DNA from 2 places in the Ureibacillus sp. FSL W8-0352 genome. Region 2 is predicted to be linked to the other one. Evidence: a T-box and tRNA genes for the amino acid it is inferred to sense, from the RefSeq annotation. Region 2 holds a T-box; the other holds one or more tRNA genes.

Region 1 (11,166 bases), 400 kb from region 2:
GTTAGTAAACCATAACGATGCCATTCCTTTACCTGCCTATATAAGGGTAAATAAAGAATAAATTTATCATAGATGAGTTTTGCTAAGACCGTTGGTCCTGCGATACTTCGCAGAATGGCAGGTTGCGGTGCTTTTCCACGTTTGATTTGTGAGTCTTTATTCGAATCTTTTTTACAAGACCTGCACTCATAAGCGTGTTCAATATGCTGAACACGCTTCATAGTAGCTGGTATGAATTTTGCTTCTTCTCGTACAATCGTGCTGCCAATCTCTGTCATAGGTGATTGACAACACTCGCATTGTAAGTTTTCTGGATGATGATGAATTTCTTCAATTTCTAAACCATCCATAAAAGAATCATTTCGTTTTTTCTTGTTATGTCGTTTACGAACAACTGTGTATGTCACAGTGTCCGTGCTTTTTTCTCCTGTGTGCTCAGGTTCATTAAAAAAAGAGTCGTCATCAAACAAAGAATACTGTCCGTCTGGAGCTTGATACTTTGATTTTTCAGATTTTGAGCCATAAAGCCGTTTAGTTAAATAACGAACTTGTTGTGACAATAATTCAATTTGTTTCAACAATTCATCATTTTTTTGATTGGCATGAGCTAGTTGCTCTTCTAATGACTGAATTAACTTTTCGTATGAATCATTGTTCACAACATCCACCACTTTTCCGTACTGATTCTATATAGAGTTGATTATATCATGAATCGGTATTTAGAAGACACCTTTTTTCGATTTTTGGATGGCTTTAGGTTGTTGAATCGAGAGCCCTTCGAGTAACCATCGAAGCTCCTGTTGAGTCAAATTTCGAACCTCATTTTCATTTCTGGGCCATTGGAGTTTGCCGTTATCGATTCGTTTGTATAACATGGCGAAGCCATCTCCATCAAAATACAAACATTTATAGCGGTCTTTCTTCCGTCCACAAAATAAGAAAATGGCGTTGCTATATGGATCCAGTTCGAAAGAATCCTGAATTAAGGTGGCAAGACCATCAATTCCTTTTCTCATATCCGTACGACCACAAATGATATAGATATTTTTACACTTAGTAAAATCATGAATCACTGCTATTCAACTCCTTGATGACCGTTTGAATGATGTGAGGTTTTACACCGGGGTAAAAGGAGATTTTAAAATTTGTTGCTTGAATAACGCATACAGGTTTGAGAGGACCACGACTCGTTGAGGGTGAAGTTGAATCAGAATCGGATTCCAAATTGACAGGGACGATATTTAATTTTTCAACTGCCAAACAAAAACACCTCCTCTGTAATCGATAACTCTATCTTACAGGGAGGTACGATCGATTGATATGCGTCGTTTGAATTCGGGCTTACGATTAAACGCATTTCTTTCGGTTATCGATCCTTCTATCACTTTAGAAACCGAATATTCATTACCCAAAACTTAGCGAAAATAAAAACAGCTTAGGGGAACCTCGAATTTCCCCTAAGCCATCCGATTACATATTACCAAATAATGTCACTAAAATTTATTCACCAACACCATTTGACAAAAAGCCGGTTTTTTTATGACCCCTACGGGATTCGAACCCGTGTTACCGCCGTGAAAGGGCGGTGTCTTAACCACTTGACCAAGGGGCCACAGCTATGTATGGCGGAGAAGGAGGGATTTGAACCCTCGCGCCGGGTTACCCCGACCTACACCCTTAGCAGGGGCGCCTCTTCAGCCTCTTGAGTACTTCTCCTTATGGCTCCGAAGGTAGGATTCGAACCTACGACCAATCGGTTAACAGCCGATTGCTCTACCACTGAGCTACTTCGGAATATATGGTGGGCCTAAATGGACTTGAACCATCGACCTCACGCTTATCAGGCGTGCGCTCTAACCAGCTGAGCTATAGGCCCATTGGAGCGGGTGATGGGAATCGAACCCACGACATCAGCTTGGAAGGCTGAGGTTTTACCATTAAACTACACCCGCATCAAGTGGGTCGGGACGGAATCGAACCGCCGACACTTTGATCTTCAGTCAAATGCTCTACCAACTGAGCTACCGACCCGTATTTATGGCGGTCCCGACGGGACTCGAACCCGCGATCTCCTGCGTGACAGGCAGGCATGTTAACCGCTACACCACGGGACCACTTTGGTTGCGGGGGCAGGATTTGAACCTGCGACCTCCGGGTTATGAGCCCGACGAGCTACCAGACTGCTCTACCCCGCGATAATAATTATTTTATATTATGGTGGAGGAAGAGGGATTCGAACCCCCGCGCGGTTTGACCCGCCTGTCGGTTTTCAAGACCGATCCCTTCAGCCAGACTTGGGTATTCCTCCATTTGTTTATTATCTATCTTTTCAACCTTTGGTGGACCTTGCAGGACTCGAACCTGCGACCGGACGGTTATGAGCCGTCTGCTCTAACCAACTGAGCTAAAGGTCCTTAAGATGGCGGTGGAGGGGATCGAACCCCCGACCTCACGGGTATGAACCGTACGCTCTAGCCAGCTGAGCTACACCGCCGTCAATTGTTATTCATTTATAATTTGGTGGAGCATAGCGGGATCGAACCGCTGACCTCCTGCGTGCAAGGCAGGCGCTCTCCCAGCTGAGCTAATGCCCCGTAGTTCCTGCTGGTCGGGAAGACAGGATTCGAACCTGCGACCCCTTGGTCCCAAACCAAGTGCTCTACCAAGCTGAGCTACTTCCCGGTTCACTTTTTTTGGCGCGCCAGGCAGGAGTCGAACCCACAACCTTCTGATCCGTAGTCAGACGCTCTATCCAATTGAGCTACTGGCGCTAACTTCTATTTTACATGGTGCCGAGGACCGGAGTCGAACCGGTACGGTAGTCACCTACCGCAGGATTTTAAGTCCTGTGCGTCTGCCAATTCCGCCACCCCGGCATTATTGGAGCGGAAGACGGGGTTCGAACCCGCGACCCCCACCTTGGCAAGGTGGTGTTCTACCACTGAACTACTTCCGCAATTTTTCTAAATGGTGCGGGTGAAGGGAGTCGAACCCCCACGCCGTAAGGCGCTAGATCCTAAGTCTAGTGCGTCTGCCAATTCCGCCACACCCGCAAATGTTTATTGATGAGCCATGAAGGACTCGAACCTTCGACCCTCTGATTAAAAGTCAGATGCTCTACCACTGAGCTAATGGCTCATGATGGTGCCGGCGAAAGGAATCGAACCCTCAACCTACTGATTACAAGTCAGTTGCTCTGCCAATTGAGCTACGCCGGCATATATCATGGTGGAGGATGACGGGATCGAACCGCCGACCCCCTGCTTGTAAGGCAGGTGCTCTCCCAGCTGAGCTAATCCTCCATATCAAGCCTAGCAACGTCCTACTCTCACAAGGGGAAGCCCCTTACTACCATCGGCGCTAAAGAGCTTAACTTCCGTGTTCGGTATGGGAACGGGTGTATCCTCTTTGCCATCGTCACTAGACTTATTAAGGACAAGAATTATTTTATCATATTCAATCTCTTTTTCAAGAGTTTTTTTTATTTTTTTTATTATTTTTATGACCCCTACGGGATTCGAACCCGTGTTACCGCCGTGAAAGGGCGGTGTCTTAACCACTTGACCAAGGGGCCACGGCTATGTATGGCGGAGAAGGAGGGATTTGAACCCTCGCGCCGGGTTACCCCGACCTACACCCTTAGCAGGGGCGCCTCTTCAGCCTCTTGAGTACTTCTCCTTATGGCTCCGAAGGTAGGATTCGAACCTACGACCAATCGGTTAACAGCCGATTGCTCTACCACTGAGCTACTTCGGAATATATGGTGGGCCTAAATGGACTTGAACCATCGACCTCACGCTTATCAGGCGTGCGCTCTAACCAGCTGAGCTATAGGCCCATTGGAGCGGGTGATGGGAATCGAACCCACGACATCAGCTTGGAAGGCTGAGGTTTTACCATTAAACTACACCCGCATCAAGTGGGTCGGGACGGAATCGAACCGCCGACACTTTGATCTTCAGTCAAATGCTCTACCAACTGAGCTACCGACCCGTATTTATGGCGGTCCCGACGGGACTCGAACCCGCGATCTCCTGCGTGACAGGCAGGCATGTTAACCGCTACACCACGGGACCACTTTGGTTGCGGGGGCAGGATTTGAACCTGCGACCTCCGGGTTATGAGCCCGACGAGCTACCAGACTGCTCTACCCCGCGATAATAATTATTTTATATTATGGTGGAGGAAGAGGGATTCGAACCCCCGCGCGGTTTGACCCGCCTGTCGGTTTTCAAGACCGATCCCTTCAGCCAGACTTGGGTATTCCTCCATTTGTTTCTTATCTATCTTTTCAACCTTTGGTGGACCTTGCAGGACTCGAACCTGCGACCGGACGGTTATGAGCCGTCTGCTCTAACCAACTGAGCTAAAGGTCCTTAAGATGGCGGTGGAGGGGATCGAACCCCCGACCTCACGGGTATGAACCGTACGCTCTAGCCAGCTGAGCTACACCGCCGTCAATTGTTATTCATTTATAATTTGGTGGAGCATAGCGGGATCGAACCGCTGACCTCCTGCGTGCAAGGCAGGCGCTCTCCCAGCTGAGCTAATGCCCCGTAGTTCCTGCTGGTCGGGAAGACAGGATTCGAACCTGCGACCCCTTGGTCCCAAACCAAGTGCTCTACCAAGCTGAGCTACTTCCCGGTTCACTTTTTTTGGCGCGCCAGGCAGGAGTCGAACCCACAACCTTCTGATCCGTAGTCAGACGCTCTATCCAATTGAGCTACTGGCGCTAACTTCTATTTTACATGGTGCCGAGGACCGGAGTCGAACCGGTACGGTAGTCACCTACCGCAGGATTTTAAGTCCTGTGCGTCTGCCAATTCCGCCACCCCGGCATTATTGGAGCGGAAGACGGGGTTCGAACCCGCGACCCCCACCTTGGCAAGGTGGTGTTCTACCACTGAACTACTTCCGCAAAATTAAGTGGAATACTTAATCTTTAATTATTTTATCATTGTTAATATATTAAAGTGAACGGGATGAGCCATGAAGGACTCGAACCTTCGACCCTCTGATTAAAAGTCAGATGCTCTACCACTGAGCTAATGGCTCATGATGGTGCCGGCGAAAGGAATCGAACCCTCAACCTACTGATTACAAGTCAGTTGCTCTGCCAATTGAGCTACACCGGCATATATTTTTAGCGATGGAGGACAATAGAATGAACTGGTGATTTCCTAATTTAATGGGATATCTTCTCTCTAATCCTCCGAATTAAATTATTCTTTCAAAACTGGATAACGACATTGAAATGATTGGTTAAGTCCTCGATCGATTAGTATCCGTCAGCTCCACACGTCACCGTGCTTCCACCTCGGACCTATCTACCTCATCGTCTTTGAGGGATCTTACTTGCTTATGCAATGGGAAATCTCATCTTGAGGGGGGCTTCATGCTTAGATGCTTTCAGCACTTATCCCGTCCACACATAGCTACCCAGCGGTGCCTTTGGCAAGACAACTGGTACACCAGCGGTGTGTCCATCCCGGTCCTCTCGTACTAAGGACAGCTCCTCTCAAATTTCCTACGCCCACGACGGATAGGGACCGAACTGTCTCACGACGTTCTGAACCCAGCTCGCGTACCGCTTTAATGGGCGAACAGCCCAACCCTTGGGACCGACTACAGCCCCAGGATGCGATGAGCCGACATCGAGGTGCCAAACCTCCCCGTCGATGTGGACTCTTGGGGGAGATAAGCCTGTTATCCCCGGGGTAGCTTTTATCCGTTGAGCGATGGCCCTTCCATGCGGAACCACCGGATCACTAAGCCCGTCTTTCGACCCTGCTCGACTTGTAGGTCTCGCAGTCAAGCTCCCTTATGCCTTTACACTCTGCGAATGATTTCCAACCATTCTGAGGGAACCTTTGGGCGCCTCCGTTACCTTTTAGGAGGCGACCGCCCCAGTCAAACTGTCCACCTGACACTGTCTCCCAAGCCGATCAGGCTTGCGGGTTAGAATTTCAGTACAACCAGGGTAGTATCCCAAGGGCGCCTCCAGGGAAGCTGGCGCTCCCCCTTCTACGGCTCCTACCTATCCTGTACAAGTTGCACCGAAATTCAATATCAGGTTACAGTAAAGCTCCACGGGGTCTTTCCGTCCTGTCGCGGGTAACCTGCATCTTCACAGGTACTATAATTTCACCGAGTCTCTCGTTGAGACAGTGCCCAGATCGTTACGCCTTTCGTGCGGGTCGGAACTTACCCGACAAGGAATTTCGCTACCTTAGGACCGTTATAGTTACGGCCGCCGTTTACTGGGGCTTCAATTCGGAGCTTCGCTTGCGCTAACTCCTCCTCTTAACCTTCCAGCACCGGGCAGGCGTCAGCCCCTATACTTCACCTTACGGTTTTGCAGAGACCTGTGTTTTTGCTAAACAGTCGCCTGGGCCTATTCACTGCGGCTCATCAGGGCTTGCACCCCAATGAGCACCCCTTCTCCCGAAGTTACGGGGTCATTTTGCCGAGTTCCTTAACGAGAGTTCTCTCGCTCACCTTAGGATTCTCTCCTCGACTACCTGTGTCGGTTTGCGGTACGGGCACCTCCCGCCTCGCTAGAGGCTTTTCTTGGCAGTGTGAAATCAGGAACTTCGCGCGTAACGCGCTCCCCATCACAGCTCGGCGTATTAGGAAGCGGATTTGCCTACTTCCACGCCTTGCTGCTTGGACACGCTCGACCAACGGCGTGCATTCCCTATCCTCCTGCGTCCCCCCATCACTCAAACGGCGGGGAGGTGGTACAGGAATATCAACCTGTTGTCCATCGTCTACGCCTTTCGGCCTCGACTTAGGTCCCGACTAACCCTGAGCGGACGAGCCTTCCTCAGGAAACCTTAGTCATTCGGTGGATGGGATTCTCACCCATCTTTCGCTACTCATACCGGCATTCTCACTTCTAAGCGCTCCACCAGTCCTTCCGGTCTGACTTCGACGCACTTAGAACGCTCTCCTACCACTCGTGCAACGCACGAATCCACAGCTTCGGTGAATCGTTTAGCCCCGATACATTTTCGGCGCAGCGTCACTCGACCAGTGAGCTATTACGCACTCTTTAAATGATGGCTGCTTCTAAGCCAACATCCTGGTTGTCTAAGCAACGCCACATCCTTTTCCACTTAACGATTACTTTGGGACCTTAGCTGGTGGTCTGGGCTGTTTCCCTTTTGACCACGGATCTTATCACTCGTAGTCTGACTCCCGTGTATAAATAGCTGGCATTCGGAGTTTGTCTGAATTCGGTAACCCGAGGTGGGCCCCTAGTCCAAACAGTGCTCTACCTCCAGTATTCTTCACACGAGGCTAGCCCTAAAGCTATTTCGGAGAGAACCAGCTATCTCCAAGTTCGATTGGAATTTCTCCGCTACCCACACCTCATCCCCGCACTTTTCAACGTGCGTGGGTTCGGGCCTCCAGTGAGTGTTACCTCACCTTCACCCTGGACATGGGTAGATCACCTGGTTTCGGGTCTACGACCACGTACTCAAAACGCCCTATTCAGACTCGCTTTCGCTGCGGCTCCGCATTTTCTGCTTAACCTTGCACGTAATCGTAACTCGCCGGTTCATTCTACAAAAGGCACGCCATCACCCGTTAACGGGCTCTGACTACTTGTAGGCACACGGTTTCAGGTTCTCTTTCACTCCCCTCCCGGGGTGCTTTTCACCTTTCCCTCACGGTACTGGTTCACTATCGGTCACTAGGGAGTATTTAGCCTTGGGAGATGGTCCTCCCGGATTCCGACGGAATTTCACGTGTTCCGCCGTACTCAGGATCCACTCAGGAGAGGATGGATTTTCGACTACAGGGCTTTTACCTTCTCTGGCCGTCCTTTCCAGAACGGTTCATCTAATCCATCCTTTTGTAACTCCGTATAGAGTGTCCTACAACCCCAAGAGGCAAGCCTCTTGGTTTGGGCTGTTCCCGTTTCGCTCGCCGCTACTCAGGGAATCGATTTTTCTTTCTTCTCCTCCAGGTACTTAGATGTTTCAGTTCCCTGGGTGTGCCTTCTTAACGCTATGGATTCACGTTAAGATACTGTTCCATTACGAACAGTGGGTTCCCCCATTCGGAAATCTCCGGATCAAAGCTTACTTACAGCTCCCCGAAGCATATCGGTGTTAGTCCCGTCCTTCATCGGCTCCTAGTGCCAAGGCATCCACCGTGCGCCCTTAACAACTTAACCTTTACGGTTTTCGATACGCTGCGCAATACTTCGTCAATTTCGCTCGTTCGAATCCTCATGTACGCATATAGTACACTCCGGTTCTCACTCGCTCATTCCCTTGTCTTGCTTGCGTCTCGCAACCCTTACGGCTTTTAATCCACGTCGCATTTACGTCGTGTTAGCCTAGTTGTTTGCGCTTTACAGTAAATTGCTTGCTTTCAATGTCGTTTATCCAGTTTTCAAAGAACAACGCTATAACTTTGAAGGTCATAAACCTTCAAAACTGAACACAAAACGCTAACGCTTCCGTAAATATCCTTAGAAAGGAGGTGATCCAGCCGCACCTTCCGATACGGCTACCTTGTTACGACTTCACCCCAATCATCTGTCCCACCTTCGGCGGCTGGCTCCCGAAAGGGTTACCTCACCGACTTCGGGTGTTACAGACTCTCGTGGTGTGACGGGCGGTGTGTACAAGGCCCGGGAACGTATTCACCGCGGCATGCTGATCCGCGATTACTAGCGATTCCGGCTTCATGCAGGCGAGTTGCAGCCTGCAATCCGAACTGAGAACGGTTTTTTCGGATTGGCTCCGTCTCGCGACTTCGCGACCGTTTGTACCGTCCATTGTAGCACGTGTGTAGCCCAGGTCATAAGGGGCATGATGATTTGACGTCATCCCCACCTTCCTCCGTATTTGTACGGCAGTCTCCTTAGAGTGCCCAACTGAATGATGGCAACTAAGGACAAGGGTTGCGCTCGTTGCGGGACTTAACCCAACATCTCACGACACGAGCTGACGACAACCATGCACCACCTGTCACCGCTGTCCCCGAAGGGAAGGCTATGTCTCCATAGCGGTCAGCGGGATGTCAAGACCTGGTAAGGTTCTTCGCGTTGCTTCGAATTAAACCACATGCTCCACCGCTTGTGCGGGCCCCCGTCAATTCCTTTGAGTTTCAGTCTTGCGACCGTACTCCCCAGGCGGAGTGCTTAATGCGTTAGCTGCAGCACTAAGGGGTGGAAACCCCCTAACACTTAGCACTCATCGTTTACGGCGTGGACTACCAGGGTATCTAATCCTGTTTGCTCCCCACGCTTTCGCGCCTCAGCGTCAGTTACAGGCCAGGAAGCCGCCTTCGCCACTGGTGTTCCTCCATATCTCTACGCATTTCACCGCTACACATGGAATTCCGCTTCCCTCTCCTGCACTCAAGTCTCCCAGTTTCCAATGACCCTCCCCGGTTAAGCCGGGGGCTTTCACATCAGACTTAAGAAACCGCCTGCGCGCGCTTTACGCCCAATAATTCCGGACAACGCTTGCCACCTACGTATTACCGCGGCTGCTGGCACGTAGTTAGCCGTGGCTTTCTAGTAAGGTACCGTCAAGGTGCAGCCAGTTACTACTGCACTTGTTCTTCCCTTACAACAGAGCTTTACGATCCGAAGACCTTCTTCGCTCACGCGGCGTTGCTCCATCAGGCTTTCGCCCATTGTGGAAGATTCCCTACTGCTGCCTCCCGTAGGAGTCTGGGCCGTGTCTCAGTCCCAGTGTGGCCGATCACCCTCTCAGGTCGGCTACGCATCGTCGCCTTGGTAGGCCGTTACCCCACCAACAAGCTAATGCGCCGCGGGCCCATCCTATAGTGATAGCAGAACCATCTTTCAACATCAAAGCATGCACTTTGATGTGTTATCCGGTATTAGCACGCGTTTCCGCGAGTTATCCCAGTCTATAGGGCAGGTTACCCACGTGTTACTCACCCGTCCGCCGCTAACCTCATGAAAGCTAGGCTTTCAATTGGTTCGCTCGACTTGCATGTATTAGGCACGCCGCCAGCGTTCGTCCTGAGCCAGGATCAAACTCTCCATAAAAGAAAATTTGATTTGCTCAAAAATTTAATGTCCGAATCTAGTTTGTCAACGAGGGTTAACAACTAGACAATTTATTGCATTAACGTTTTGTTGTTCAGTTTTCAAGGTTCATTTTTGTTTCATTATTTATCGGTCGAAACAACTTTTTTATTTTAACATCTTGTTTTGTTATTGTCAAGATGTTTTTTGTTATTTTTTGTTTTTTATTACAAAACTTATCTCGTCCGCTAAGGACATGATATATATTAAAACACATTTCATTAGGAGTCAATAGTTTTTTTGAAAAAATTTTTAGCATTTTCAAATCTAGTACAAACAACAAAATTCCTGCAATTACTATAATTCCACCAACAATTTGTGTAACTATCAATTTTTCTCCAAAAATAAACAATGCTAAAATTGATGCACCAACTGGTTCAAATAATATTGCAATTGAAATAACTGTAGTGCTTATCCATTTAATAGCCCAGTTAAAAAGTGAATGGCCAAGTAAATTCGGAAGGATTGCAAGCAACAAAAACCATATCCATGTCATCATTGGATAAGGACCAAATGACTCTTCTCTTATTATGACATAACATAATAAACAAACTGTACTAATAGAATATACGACCATCGTATATGTAATTAAGGATAATCTCTTTCTTACATCTTGTCCAAATAAAAAATATGCTGTTACTAAGCCACAAGCAATAAGCGCTAGTATATCTCCAAATAAAGCATTGCCACTTACTTTAAAATCTCCCCAACTAATTAAAACACTACCGGATATAGCAATAATTCCAGACAATATTGTTTGCATTGTAATGCGTTCTTTAAAAAATAAATATGTTCCTACAAAAGCAAATAAGGGCTGCATTGTAACAAGAACCGTAGAACTTGCAACCGAAGTGTAGTTTAGTGATTCAAACCAAAGTATAAAATGAAATGCCAAAAAGATTCCGGCAATTGTAGAGAACAACCAATCTCTTTTATTTAACATTTTTAATTCGTGTACATGTTTTTTAAAAAATATCGGTGACAAGATTAACACCGTAAATAGCATACGGTAAAAAGCGATAACACCCGATTCAGCTTCTGCTAGTTTTACCAAAATAGCAGAAAAAGAAATCGAAATGACACCA
Region 2 (11,166 bases):
GCCATTTGTTAAATCAACTGAACCAGTATAAAGCTTATTTACACCATTTTGCAATGTTTGTTGTCCAGCATTAATTTGGTCAAGACCTGCAATTAATTGATCAAAGGCAGGGGCAGTTTGAGTTTTTAATTGTTCTTCAATACCATCAGCTGAAGCAAGCAATTGATTTGTTAGTGAAGTTTCAAATTGTGTTAACCCTTCTTTGAGTCCTTTGCTGATACCCGTAGAAATTTGAGGTTCTAATTGGGCTTGTAATTGGGTTTTATATTGCTCTTCAATTTGTTCCTTCGTAGGAACGTTGCTTGCTAGCTGCGCGATAAAGGCAGCAGCTTGTTCTTCACTCATAATGTTGTTGGCAACGAGAGCAGACTGAATTTGTTCTAAGTTTTGAGTTTGGGTTGATATGGATTGTACTGCAAGTTGGCTTGATAGTTGATTGACAATTCCAGCTGTCAGTTGTGTTGAAAGTTCTGCAGATAATTGAGTTTCTAATTGATCGATTCCATTACGAATATTCTCAACACTATTTTTAAGATTTTCAGAAATTCCTGTAGCAACTTGAGCTGGAAGTTGATCTTTCATTTGTTTAAGGCCATTTTCTACTTGAGATGTTCCTTCGACAAGGGATGGAAGATTTTCGTTCACTTGACGAAGACCATCTTTCAATTGACTAGAGCCAGCAGCAATCGAGCTTGAACCATCACTTGCACGGTTTACGCCTTCTTTGAATTCAATCATTTTTGAAGCCAATGTTATAAGATTGTCACTCAATGTTTTTGAACCATCATTTAAATCAGCTACACCATCTCTTAACTGGCTTGCTCCATCGCTTGCTTGGCTAATTCCATCTGCTAACTTTGAAATGGAATCAAACATTGTTTCGGAATAGGTTGAGATGATATTTTTGGAGATTTCCGCTTTGATTTCTCTCATGGCAGTTTCTCCAATTTGAGCTGAAAGGAAGTTTGTACTTTCATTCGGAACATATTTTAGTTCCAATTTTTTCGGTTCATCATCTAGAATCGTTGTTGCATTTTTTGAAAAATTTTCTGGTATTTCCACTAACAAATAAAAATCTCGATTCTCTAAACCTTTATAACCTTCTTCCTTTGAAACTACTTTGAAATTAAACTGTTCACTGTCATTGAGTTTTTCAGCAAGTTCTTTCCCAATTTCCAACCTTTTTCCTTCAAATTCAGCACCGGAATCTTCATTGACAATGGCAACTGGCAAGTCTTCTAAGTGCGCATATGGGTCCCAGAATGCCCAAATAAACATTCCTGTATACAGTACAGGAACAAGAGCAACTGCTATAACCGATATGAGAATTTTTCGGTTAGAAAGAAGAAATTTTAGTTCCGCCATAAATGACGATTTTTTCATTTTGTTACCTCCTGGAAGTAATGACTATTTTGTTCATTTGGTCAATTTTGCGTAATATAATAGGGTACTCTAATATATTGAGACCCTTAACCTTAAAGTTACTTAGCCAATCCATCAATGAAATATAATTTAAATAAATTAGATATTTCTTCTTTATCAATAGCTGGATGCTGCTTTTCCCAATCAAATATTAAAGCAACATACATTTTTAACATAACAAATGCTGTGATTTCAGGATTGCACTCTTTAATTTCACCACGGTCAATTGCTTCTTGTATAATTCCCTTCATGTAGTGAATGATTGCTTGTTCAACACGTTGTATTACTTCTGCTACAGCTTGTGTTCCCAGTTCTCTTTCTTCTTGAAAAAGTTTGATTGTGAGCTGATGAGACTGTCGAAATTCTAGAAGTCTTAATAATACACGATTAATGTTTTCATCGAAGCTACTATTAGGATTAATGGCTTTTTCTGCTTCAGTTTTCATATCTTTAATAAGAGATGTAATAATTTCATCAAATAGTTCTTCCTTATTTTTAAAGAATGTATAAATTGTACCTTTTCCCACATTGGCAAGTTTCGCGATTTGATCCATCGTGGTTGCTTTGTATCCAAATAAAGAAAAGGATTTTTTTGCAGCTTCGAGTATTAATTGTTTTCTATCAACACTCAATACATTCACCTCGCATTAATAAAATATGACCAAATGAGAAAATTAGTCATCCGTTTCACGTAGAGTAATTTATCACATATTATTTCACTTTGCAAGTAAATTTACATGTTATGTAGTTTTCTTATTATCATTAAATTCGCTGAATCGTAAGAAGTGGAATTGATTATATGTTGTAAATCTAAGTTAGAGAATATTTAAACCATATTTATCATGGAACATACGATGTTAAAACTGCAGGTGGAGGAAAAGTAAATAATATTTATACAAATCATGACTAGATTTTGGAGGACAACTTATGAAAATAAAAAAATTTCTTCTAAATGATTCTCCTCACTGAAACTTTATTGAAAATAGACTCGTAATATTGGAGAGATTTCTGTAAAATAAAGGAGAGTGGACTATGTCATTTTTTAACAAAATGCTAGCATCTTTTGGTATTGGTTCAGCAAAAGTGGATACTCAGTTGGAGAAGTCTTCCTACAGTGCTGGTGAAACGGTGCGCGGTGAAGTAGAAGTATATGGAGGAAATGTTGCTCAACAAATCAATACGATTTATTTCACTTTATATACGACTTATATAAAAGAAGTCGATGATCGAAAAGTTTCGGTTCCATTTGCATTCCATAAATTCAAAATTAGTGATCCTTTTATGATTCAAGCAAATGAAACAAAAATCATCCCGTTTTCTTTCGTGCTGCCAGTAGACACACCTGTAACGATAGGAAATTCTAGAGTATGGGTGAAAACGGAATTAGACATTCAAAGCGGTGTGGATTCAACAGATAAAGACTTTATAGAAGTTCGTCCATCAAGATTGGCTTCTCATGTGTTAAATGCTGTACAACATTTAGGTTTTCGTTTACGAAAAGCGGAAAATGAACAAGTATCATTCCGATACCGAAAAAACTATCCTTTTATTCAAGAATTTGAATTTGTTCCAGTAACAGGGCCGTTTCGAGGTCGATTAGATGAACTAGAGATTGCTTTTCTTTCCCAAGAGGAAGGCTACGTGGAATTATTATTGGAAGTGGACAGAAGAGCAAGGGGACTTGGTGGATTGTTTGCTGAAATGTTGGATGTGGATGAAAGCCACGTGCGCGTTACATTTACAGAAGCGGATATGTACCATATTGAATCTAAGCTTCAACAAATAATTACGAGATATTCATAATGTAAAAATCTATTATCTTTTATATAAAACAGAGATTGCCAACAGAATGAGCGGACTAGTGAAGTTAGGATCCTAGTTCGCTCGTATAACAGGCTATTTTTTCCTACATTTTCAGTGAGTTAGTAATTTTAAGTGTTTCAAATCTAAAACAAATTCACCGGATTTTAATATATCAAGTCCAATCAAACCTTGAATATTAAATCCTTGCAATGTTCCAAAATCAATATGAACATTAGGAAACGTCTTTTCGCCAATTTTTACATAATCCAATTTTTTCATAAAACTATATTCTACTCCACCGATTCCATAATGACGAACTAGCGAATCTCCGTTTTCAAAATAGATACCTATCTCTTGTACTGAATCAATATTGATAAAGGAATGGGAGGCACCGGAATCGATTGCAACTCGGCTTAACAATTTACTTTTCCCTTTATAGCAAATTTCAATTGTTGATAGCAATAAACCATCTTCAAAGAGAAGCTGCATATTTTACCTCCCAAAAGCTTTTATTTCCATTCTATTTCAATTTGTTAATCAATATTCAATTTGTACTTATATGTGTTTTATTTCTATTACGCAGAATAAAACCAATTGCAATAACGATGAATATTAATAATAATTGGAACAAGATTATAGGTAACGGATTTGTTAAATAAGGCTGAACATAAGCATCTTGAATAATCATTTTTGATGCAGTCCATGCAAGGACACCAGCACCTAAATAGATGAAAATAGGAAATTTTTCGATGATGCGAATGACAATTGTACTTCCCCAAACAATTATGGGAATAGAGATAAGGAGACCAAAGATGACTAGTAGCATATTTCCATAAGCTGCTCCTGCAACCGCAATAATATTATCAATGCCCATTAAAAAATCTGCTAACATGATTGTCCAAGCTGCACCCCAAAAGGATTTCTTTGATACGCGTATATCGGTATTTTCTTCAGTCACTAGCAGTTTTATCGCTATATATACTAACAATACGCCGCCAATAAATAGTAATCCATCAATTTCTAACAATTTCACTGCAAGCAGTGTAAAGATAATGCGCATAAAAATGGCAGCTAGCGTTCCAATGATAATAACCTTTTTTTGCTGTTTCGAAGGCAGATTTTTTGCGACCATTCCAATCAATAATGCATTATCACCAGCAAGAACAAGATCGATTAAAATAATGGACATCAGTGCAGTGTAAAATTCCATCGAAATCGTTTCCATATCTGCTCTCCCATCTATACTTTTTTGGAAAGTATATGTCCTACCATCCATGTTAAGAAGTAAATAACAAAGAAGTTGATTGACATGATATGACCGTTTTCATATAATTTAGAGAGAATTTCCATTCGTCATACTTATTTGTAAACACCTATATTTTCAACACGATGATGGAGAGAGTACGTTTTTGTCCAGTGGAAAGAGAGAGATTCCGTAGGCTGAAAGAATCTTCACTAGGGACAATTGCGGAAAGCTACTCCAGAGTGCAGTTAAAACCTGCCGTTCACTTACGTTACAGTGGCTAGAGTGACAGTTTCAAAATGAAACGGTTAAACGTGTATTTAGGTGATGAAATGAAACTGTAACGAGGGTGGTACCGCGAAATTTAATGTCTTCGTCCCTTATTGGGATGAAGGCTTTTTTTAATTTCAAAAATATTAGTAGGAGGTAATATTGAATGAAAGCAGCAGACATTCGTCGCAAATTTTTAGATTTTTTTGTTGAAAAAGGCCATGCAGTTGAACCATCAGCTTCATTAATTCCAGTGAATGACCCATCTTTACTTTGGATTAACTCTGGGGTAGCGACTTTAAAAAGATATTTTGATGGCCGTGAAATTCCTGAAAATCCACGTATTACAAATGCTCAGAAATCCATTCGTACAAACGATATAGAAAACGTAGGGAAAACGGCTCGCCACCATACATTTTTCGAAATGTTAGGTAACTTCTCTATTGGTGACTACTTTAAGCGAGAAGCAATTCATTATGCTTGGGAGTTTTTAACAGATCCAAAATGGATGGGATTTGACCCAGAACTCCTTTCAGTAACGATCCATCCAGAAGATGAAGAAGCTTATAACATTTGGAAAAATGAAATTGGCTTACCAGAAGAACGTATCGTTCGCATTGAAGGAAACTTCTGGGATATTGGGGAAGGTCCATCCGGTCCAAACTCAGAAATTTTCTATGATCGCGGCCCAGAATATGGAAATGATCCAAACGATCCAGAATTATTCCCAGGTGGCGAAAATGAACGTTACTTAGAAGTTTGGAACTTAGTGTTCTCTCAATTTAACCACAATCCAGATGGCACATATACGCCGTTACCAAAACAAAACATCGATACAGGTATGGGTCTTGAGCGGATGGCTTCCGTTGTGCAAAATGTACCAACAAACTTTGATACAGATTTATTTATGCCAATCATTGAAAAAATTGAAGAGTTTGCAAACCGTCGTTACAAACGACCTGGTGAAATTGATTTGAAAGAAATTTTCAACAATAAAGAAGATATCAACACACCGTTTAAAGTAATTGCTGACCATATTCGAACAGTGGCATTTGCTATCGGTGATGGAGCGCTTCCATCAAATGAAGGACGCGGTTACGTAATTCGCCGTTTATTACGTCGTGCTGTAAGATATGCAAAACAAATCGGTATTGAAAAACCATTTATGTTTGAACTCGTTCCAACAGTTGGAGAAATTATGAAAGACTTCTATCCAGAAGTAAGTGAGAAAAGTGAATTTATTCAACGAGTTGTGAAAAATGAAGAGATTCGTTTCCTAGAAACATTAGATGGTGGCCTTGAAATTTTAAATGAAGTAATTGAACGTGAAAAGAAATTAGGGCGTAATGAAATACCAGGTGAAGACGCGTTCCGCTTATATGATACGTATGGATTCCCAATTGAATTAACAGAGGAATATGCTGAAGAACAAGGAATGACAATTGATTACGAAGGTTTTGAAACGGAGATGGAAAAACAGCGTGAACGAGCAAGAAGTGCACGTGTTGATGTTGATTCTATGCAAGTGCAAAATGAAGTATTAACGAACTTAAAACAACCTTCCGTATTCGTTGGATATGAAGTGGCAGAATGTGACACAACCATTGTTGCTATGGTAGGAAACGGTCAGGAAGTAAATGTAGCTTCTGAAGGAGAAGAGGTATTAGTCATTTTAGCGGAAACACCATTCTATGCTGAAATGGGTGGTCAAATCGCTGATAAAGGTACTCTTGAGAGCGATACATTCAAAGCTGTTGTAAAAGATGTTCAACTTGCACCGAACGGACAGCATCTTCATACAGTAATTGTTGAATCAGGTGAAATGCATCTTAACGATCATGTAAAGGCGCAAGTGAATGCAGAAGAAAGAAAACTGATTGTGAAAAACCATACGGCAACGCACTTATTGCACCGTGCATTGAAAGACGTATTAGGTGAACATGTAAATCAAGCTGGTTCATATGTAGGTCCAGATCGTTTACGCTTTGACTTTACACACTTCGGACAAGCAACAAAAGAAGAGTTAGAAAAAATTGAACAAATCATCAATAAAAAAATTTGGGACGACATCGAAGTAGTTATTGAAGAAATGCCGATTGACGAAGCAAAAGCTCTTGGTGCTACGGCCCTCTTCGGCGAAAAATATGGAGATATCGTTCGCGTTGTACAAGTAAGCGATTATTCAATTGAGCTTTGCGGTGGTTTACACGTAAACCGTACATCTGAAATTGGATTGTTCAAAATCGTTTCAGAAGGTGGAATTGGTGCCGGGGTAAGACGTATTGAAGCTGTTACTGGTAAGGGGGCATATCTTGCAGTAAAAGAAGAAGAAAAAATCTTGCAAGAAGCAGCTGCACAATTTAAAGCAAATCCAAAAGACTTAGTAATGAGAATTCAAGGCTTGCAAAATGAATATAAAGAATTACAACGAGAAAATGAATCATTATCACAAAAATTGGCAAACCTTGAAGCGGCAAACGTTCTTGATTCAGCACAAAAAATTGGCGATATAACTGTTTTATCTACACGAGTAGAGGCAAAAGATAATAATCAACTTCGTCAAATGATGGATGATTTAAAAATGAAGCTTGAAAAAGCAGTTATTGTTCTTGGAGCTGTTGAAGGAGATAAAGTCATGCTTTGTGCAGGTGTAACAAAAGATATTGCTGGTAATGAATATCATGCAGGTAACATCGTCAAAACAGTAGCTGAGAAATGCGGAGGAAAAGGTGGCGGTCGTCCTGACATGGCAATGGCTGGTGCGAAAGAAGTTTCAAAACTTGATGAAGCCCTTCAATCTGTGTATGATTACGTTAAATCTATATAATAATTAAAAAGAAATCTATTTCACTGACTAATTGAATCAGTTATAATATAGAAAATGGAGCTAGAATTTCCAACTCCTTATTTCCGAAAGCGAGGTGCTGGTCTTGAGTTCGTTTGATCAAACAATGAAATTTAGCTTTCCAGAAGAATCAATGGAAGATGAAGTCAAGCAAGTAATGCTAAAAGTGTACTCTGCACTTGAGGAGAAAGGGTATAACCCGACAAATCAAATCGTAGGGTACTTGTTATCTGGTGATCCGGCATATATTCCTCGCCATCAAGATGCACGAAATTTAATTCGTAAACTTGAACGTGATGAAATTTTAGAAGAGCTTGTGAAATTCTATATTAGAAATAACAAATGAGGAACAATCAATGAGAGTAATGGGATTAGATGTCGGTACGAAGACAGTTGGTATTGCAATCAGCGATCCATTGGGTTTAACAGCTCAAGGAATTGAGACGATTCATATAGACGAAGAAACTGGCGAATTTGGGATTGAGCGAATTAAAGAGCTTGTAAAAGAGTATGGGGTTACCGAATTTGTTGTTGGATATCCTAAAAATATGAACAACACTGTTGGTCCACGAGGAGAAGCTTCCGAGAATTATAAGAAGCTTTTAGAAAATGCGTTTAATTTGCCAGTAACACTTTGGGATGAACGTTTAACAACAATGGCTGCTGAACGAATGCTCATTGAAGCCGATGTCAGTCGAAAAAAGAGAAAAAAAGTAATCGATAAAATGGCAGCGGTCATGATTTTACAAGGATATTTGGATAGTAAATCATTTAAATAAGATCCCATGTTGGGTGAATAAAGTGATTTCATCATGTTTTATACTTTCCTAAAGACAGTTATGTCGAGGGATAATTATATATTTTATTTATATTCTTAAAAAAAGAGGTGACCAACATGGTACATGAACATGATTATGAAGAAAGACATATTACTGTAATTGATGAAGATGGAAATGAGCAATTATGCGAAGTAATACACACTTTTGATTCTGAGAAATTCGGAAAGTCCTATGTATTATATACAATCGTCGGTGCGGAAGAAGATGAAGACGGTCAGATAGAAATTTTCGCTTCTTCTTTTACTCCTGCTGAAAATGGAGAAGATGGAGAACTGCAGCCGATTGAAACGGAAGAAGAATGGGATATGATTGAAGAAGTATTAAATTCTTTGGAAGAAGAATTTGAACTAGAAGACGATGAAGAATAATCATATAAAGTAGGCAAAATTTTGCCTACTTTTTTCATGCTTATGATCGATCTACTTGTGAATAATATCGATTTGATTATTTTTCATGGAACGTTCCACACTAAAGTTGAAAAGGTTATAAACTCAACTTTCGCAGAGTAATATCTTATTGCAACTCTTGATATGACTGTTTTATATCGTCTTTCATTATTTCTCTTGTTTTTTATTGATTTTATTTTTTTAAAAGAAAAAGACACCTATCTTTTGGTAAAATTATGGTGAACAAACCAAATACCAAAGAAGGTGTCACCATTATGATAACGAAAAAAGATACTTTTGCACAACTACCAAAAGAACTTGAACGAAGATTTTCTGAATTAAATATAGGCAAACATTTGAGAAAAGCGAGAATTACTAAGGGATTTGGTTATTCATGCTTATCTATTTTCCGTCTTATTTTTTTGCTTGTTTTCCAATATAAAAATTGGTTTCAAGCACTTCAAAGTAAGAAAGCCGTGGACTTACCTAAAAAAGATACGATCTACCGTTTTCTAAATTCATCTACTTATGCTTGGCGAACTTTTTTACTTTCCTTATGTCAAGATCTTACTGGACGTATAAAAAAGCTTACATCAAACAACAGAGTGAAGGTGTTTATTGTTGATGATTCACTCTTTTCACGCAACCGAAGCAAGTCTGTTGAACTTCTTTCACGAGTATTTGATCATACAGAGAAACGATTCTATAAGGGGTTTCAGTTGCTTACTCTTGGTTGGTCTGATGGATATTCTTTTCTACCTGTAGACTTTGCTTTATTGAGTTCAGCGAAAAAGGAAAATCAACTTAACGGGGTCGATGAATCCATTGATAAACGCACTTCCGGCTACAAGCGTCGTCTTGAAGCACAACAAGATAAGCCAAGCGTTGTCTCTGCTTTATTGGATCATGCCTTAAATGCAGGAATTACAGCTGATTATGTGTTAATGGATACTTGGTTTACGCATGAGCCTTTGATTGAAAAAATCACGGATAAAGGTTTATTTGTCATTGGTATGGTCAAGCAGCTAAAACAACGTTATTTCATAGATGGTGAAGCCCATACTCTGGATGAACTCTTTAAAAAAGCAAAGCGTACCATGGAAAAGAAAGACCTACTCGGTTCGATCCATGTTCATCTTGCAAAAGGACGACAAGTCAAGATTGTATTCGTGCGTAACCGCAATAAAAAGAGTGAATGGTTAGCCATTTTGAGTACAGATACCACACTTTCAGATGAAGAAATTGTGCGTATTTACGGGATGCGCTGGGACATCGAAACATTTTTCAAGTGTACCAAATCATTGCTTAACCTAGCAAAAGAATTTCAAGGTCGTTCGTATGATCTGTTGATTAGTCATACAACGATTGTGTTTACTCGCTTTATACTCTTAGAGTGGGAGCGTAGACAAAACAACGATCCTAAAACGATTGGAAATCTCTTTTTTCTATTATGTGAAGATGTAAAAGATATGAATCTAGAGAGTGCATTGAATCAATTATTAGCGATCTTCCAAACATTAGCAGAAGCTAATGTTTGTTTGAACATGGAATTATTTAAAAGTAAAGTACAAGAATGGATTGCGTCTTTACCCAATTACATCAAGGGATGTCTGACAATATCTGTGTGCGAAAGTTGAGTTATAAATATTAGGAGGAAAACATGGATCAACAATATTTTTATTTAACAACAGAAGATGGTGTAGAGATGAAATGCAAAGTATTATTTACCTTTGATACAGACGACTATTCTTATTGCATTTATACGATAATCGATGAAGATGGTAATGAAAGCGAAGAAATTTCAGCAGTACGATATGAACTTGATGAAAATTTAGAAATGACGAATTTTCAGGAATTGGAAACAGAAGAAGAGTGGGACATGGTTGAAGAAGTATACAATACACTAGTTGATACATTTTCTGAAGAAGAAAGAGACGCATTTATTGCAACGGATGAAGAAGGAAATGAAATAGAATGCAAAGTTATTTATCGATTTAAATTAGACGAATTCGGAAAAAAATATGTCGTGTATACAACCGATGAAACGGAACCAGTTGAAAACCTTTATGTTGCAAGCTACGTCGACTCTGAAGATGGTGAAATACAAGAAATTTTCCCAGTCGAGTCAGATGAGGAATGGGAAAAAATTGAAGAATCAGTTGAGTTTTTGAATCAATAAATCAAATCATTCTTTTTGGCTGAAGAGTTCCTGCGGTTTGATTTTTTCATGCCGCAGGGAAACATGATAAAAGCATTTATTGAATGATCATGGTTATAAATTGTTGTTTGAAAATTCATATTTATTAAAAAGTTATAGATTGATAGAACTTTTTCTTATGAAATAACGTACAAATACAT

What was found. The T-box of region 2 lies ahead of alaS (alanine--tRNA ligase). A T-box ahead of a tRNA ligase gene usually reads a tRNA of that ligase, here a tRNA-Ala.
Region 1: it has a tRNA-Ala gene. The T-box ahead of alaS (alanine--tRNA ligase) is inferred to sense a tRNA for this amino acid. The anticodon was not compared.

The regions. Positions count from the first base shown of each region.
Region 1 covers NZ_JBBOQT010000001.1:1,319,242-1,330,407, forward strand. The annotation lists gene tnpC (IS66 family transposase) at 1-671, opposite strand, end outside; gene tnpB (IS66 family insertion sequence element accessory protein TnpB) at 720-1,073, opposite strand; gene NST98_RS06685 (hypothetical protein) at 1,063-1,260, opposite strand; tRNA gene NST98_RS06690 (tRNA-Glu) at 1,541-1,612, opposite strand; tRNA gene NST98_RS06695 (tRNA-Ser) at 1,624-1,716, opposite strand; tRNA gene NST98_RS06700 (tRNA-Asn) at 1,720-1,794, opposite strand; tRNA gene NST98_RS06705 (tRNA-Ile) at 1,800-1,876, opposite strand; tRNA gene NST98_RS06710 (tRNA-Gly) at 1,879-1,952, opposite strand; tRNA gene NST98_RS06715 (tRNA-Phe) at 1,959-2,031, opposite strand; tRNA gene NST98_RS06720 (tRNA-Asp) at 2,039-2,114, opposite strand; tRNA gene NST98_RS06725 (tRNA-Met) at 2,119-2,195, opposite strand; tRNA gene NST98_RS06730 (tRNA-Ser) at 2,216-2,308, opposite strand; tRNA gene NST98_RS06735 (tRNA-Ile) at 2,338-2,414, opposite strand; tRNA gene NST98_RS06740 (tRNA-Met) at 2,421-2,494, opposite strand; tRNA gene NST98_RS06745 (tRNA-Ala) at 2,519-2,594, opposite strand; tRNA gene NST98_RS06750 (tRNA-Pro) at 2,606-2,682, opposite strand; tRNA gene NST98_RS06755 (tRNA-Arg) at 2,695-2,771, opposite strand; tRNA gene NST98_RS06760 (tRNA-Leu) at 2,788-2,876, opposite strand; tRNA gene NST98_RS06765 (tRNA-Gly) at 2,882-2,956, opposite strand; tRNA gene NST98_RS06770 (tRNA-Leu) at 2,969-3,053, opposite strand; tRNA gene NST98_RS06775 (tRNA-Lys) at 3,067-3,138, opposite strand; tRNA gene NST98_RS06780 (tRNA-Thr) at 3,143-3,218, opposite strand; tRNA gene NST98_RS06785 (tRNA-Val) at 3,227-3,302, opposite strand; rRNA gene rrf (5S ribosomal RNA) at 3,310-3,425, opposite strand; tRNA gene NST98_RS06795 (tRNA-Glu) at 3,503-3,574, opposite strand; tRNA gene NST98_RS06800 (tRNA-Ser) at 3,586-3,678, opposite strand; tRNA gene NST98_RS06805 (tRNA-Asn) at 3,682-3,756, opposite strand; tRNA gene NST98_RS06810 (tRNA-Ile) at 3,762-3,838, opposite strand; tRNA gene NST98_RS06815 (tRNA-Gly) at 3,841-3,914, opposite strand; tRNA gene NST98_RS06820 (tRNA-Phe) at 3,921-3,993, opposite strand; tRNA gene NST98_RS06825 (tRNA-Asp) at 4,001-4,076, opposite strand; tRNA gene NST98_RS06830 (tRNA-Met) at 4,081-4,157, opposite strand; tRNA gene NST98_RS06835 (tRNA-Ser) at 4,178-4,270, opposite strand; tRNA gene NST98_RS06840 (tRNA-Ile) at 4,300-4,376, opposite strand; tRNA gene NST98_RS06845 (tRNA-Met) at 4,383-4,456, opposite strand; tRNA gene NST98_RS06850 (tRNA-Ala) at 4,481-4,556, opposite strand; tRNA gene NST98_RS06855 (tRNA-Pro) at 4,568-4,644, opposite strand; tRNA gene NST98_RS06860 (tRNA-Arg) at 4,657-4,733, opposite strand; tRNA gene NST98_RS06865 (tRNA-Leu) at 4,750-4,838, opposite strand; tRNA gene NST98_RS06870 (tRNA-Gly) at 4,844-4,918, opposite strand; tRNA gene NST98_RS06875 (tRNA-Lys) at 4,984-5,055, opposite strand; tRNA gene NST98_RS06880 (tRNA-Thr) at 5,060-5,135, opposite strand; rRNA gene NST98_RS06885 (23S ribosomal RNA) at 5,259-8,185, opposite strand; rRNA gene NST98_RS06890 (16S ribosomal RNA) at 8,490-10,042, opposite strand; partial or broken gene NST98_RS06895 (DMT family transporter) at 10,317-11,166, opposite strand, start outside.
Region 2 covers NZ_JBBOQT010000001.1:919,352-930,517, reverse strand. The annotation lists gene NST98_RS04715 (YhgE/Pip domain-containing protein) at 1-1,383, opposite strand, end outside; gene NST98_RS04710 (TetR/AcrR family transcriptional regulator) at 1,482-2,054, opposite strand; gene NST98_RS04705 (sporulation protein) at 2,455-3,225, shown strand; gene NST98_RS04700 (aspartyl protease family protein) at 3,337-3,714, opposite strand; gene NST98_RS04695 (TerC family protein) at 3,770-4,450, opposite strand; T-box leader at 4,606-4,852, shown strand; gene alaS (alanine--tRNA ligase) at 4,905-7,565, shown strand; gene NST98_RS04685 (IreB family regulatory phosphoprotein) at 7,669-7,929, shown strand; gene ruvX (Holliday junction resolvase RuvX) at 7,940-8,362, shown strand; gene NST98_RS04675 (DUF1292 domain-containing protein) at 8,479-8,790, shown strand; gene NST98_RS04670 (IS4 family transposase) at 9,084-10,445, shown strand; gene NST98_RS04665 (DUF1292 domain-containing protein) at 10,469-10,987, shown strand.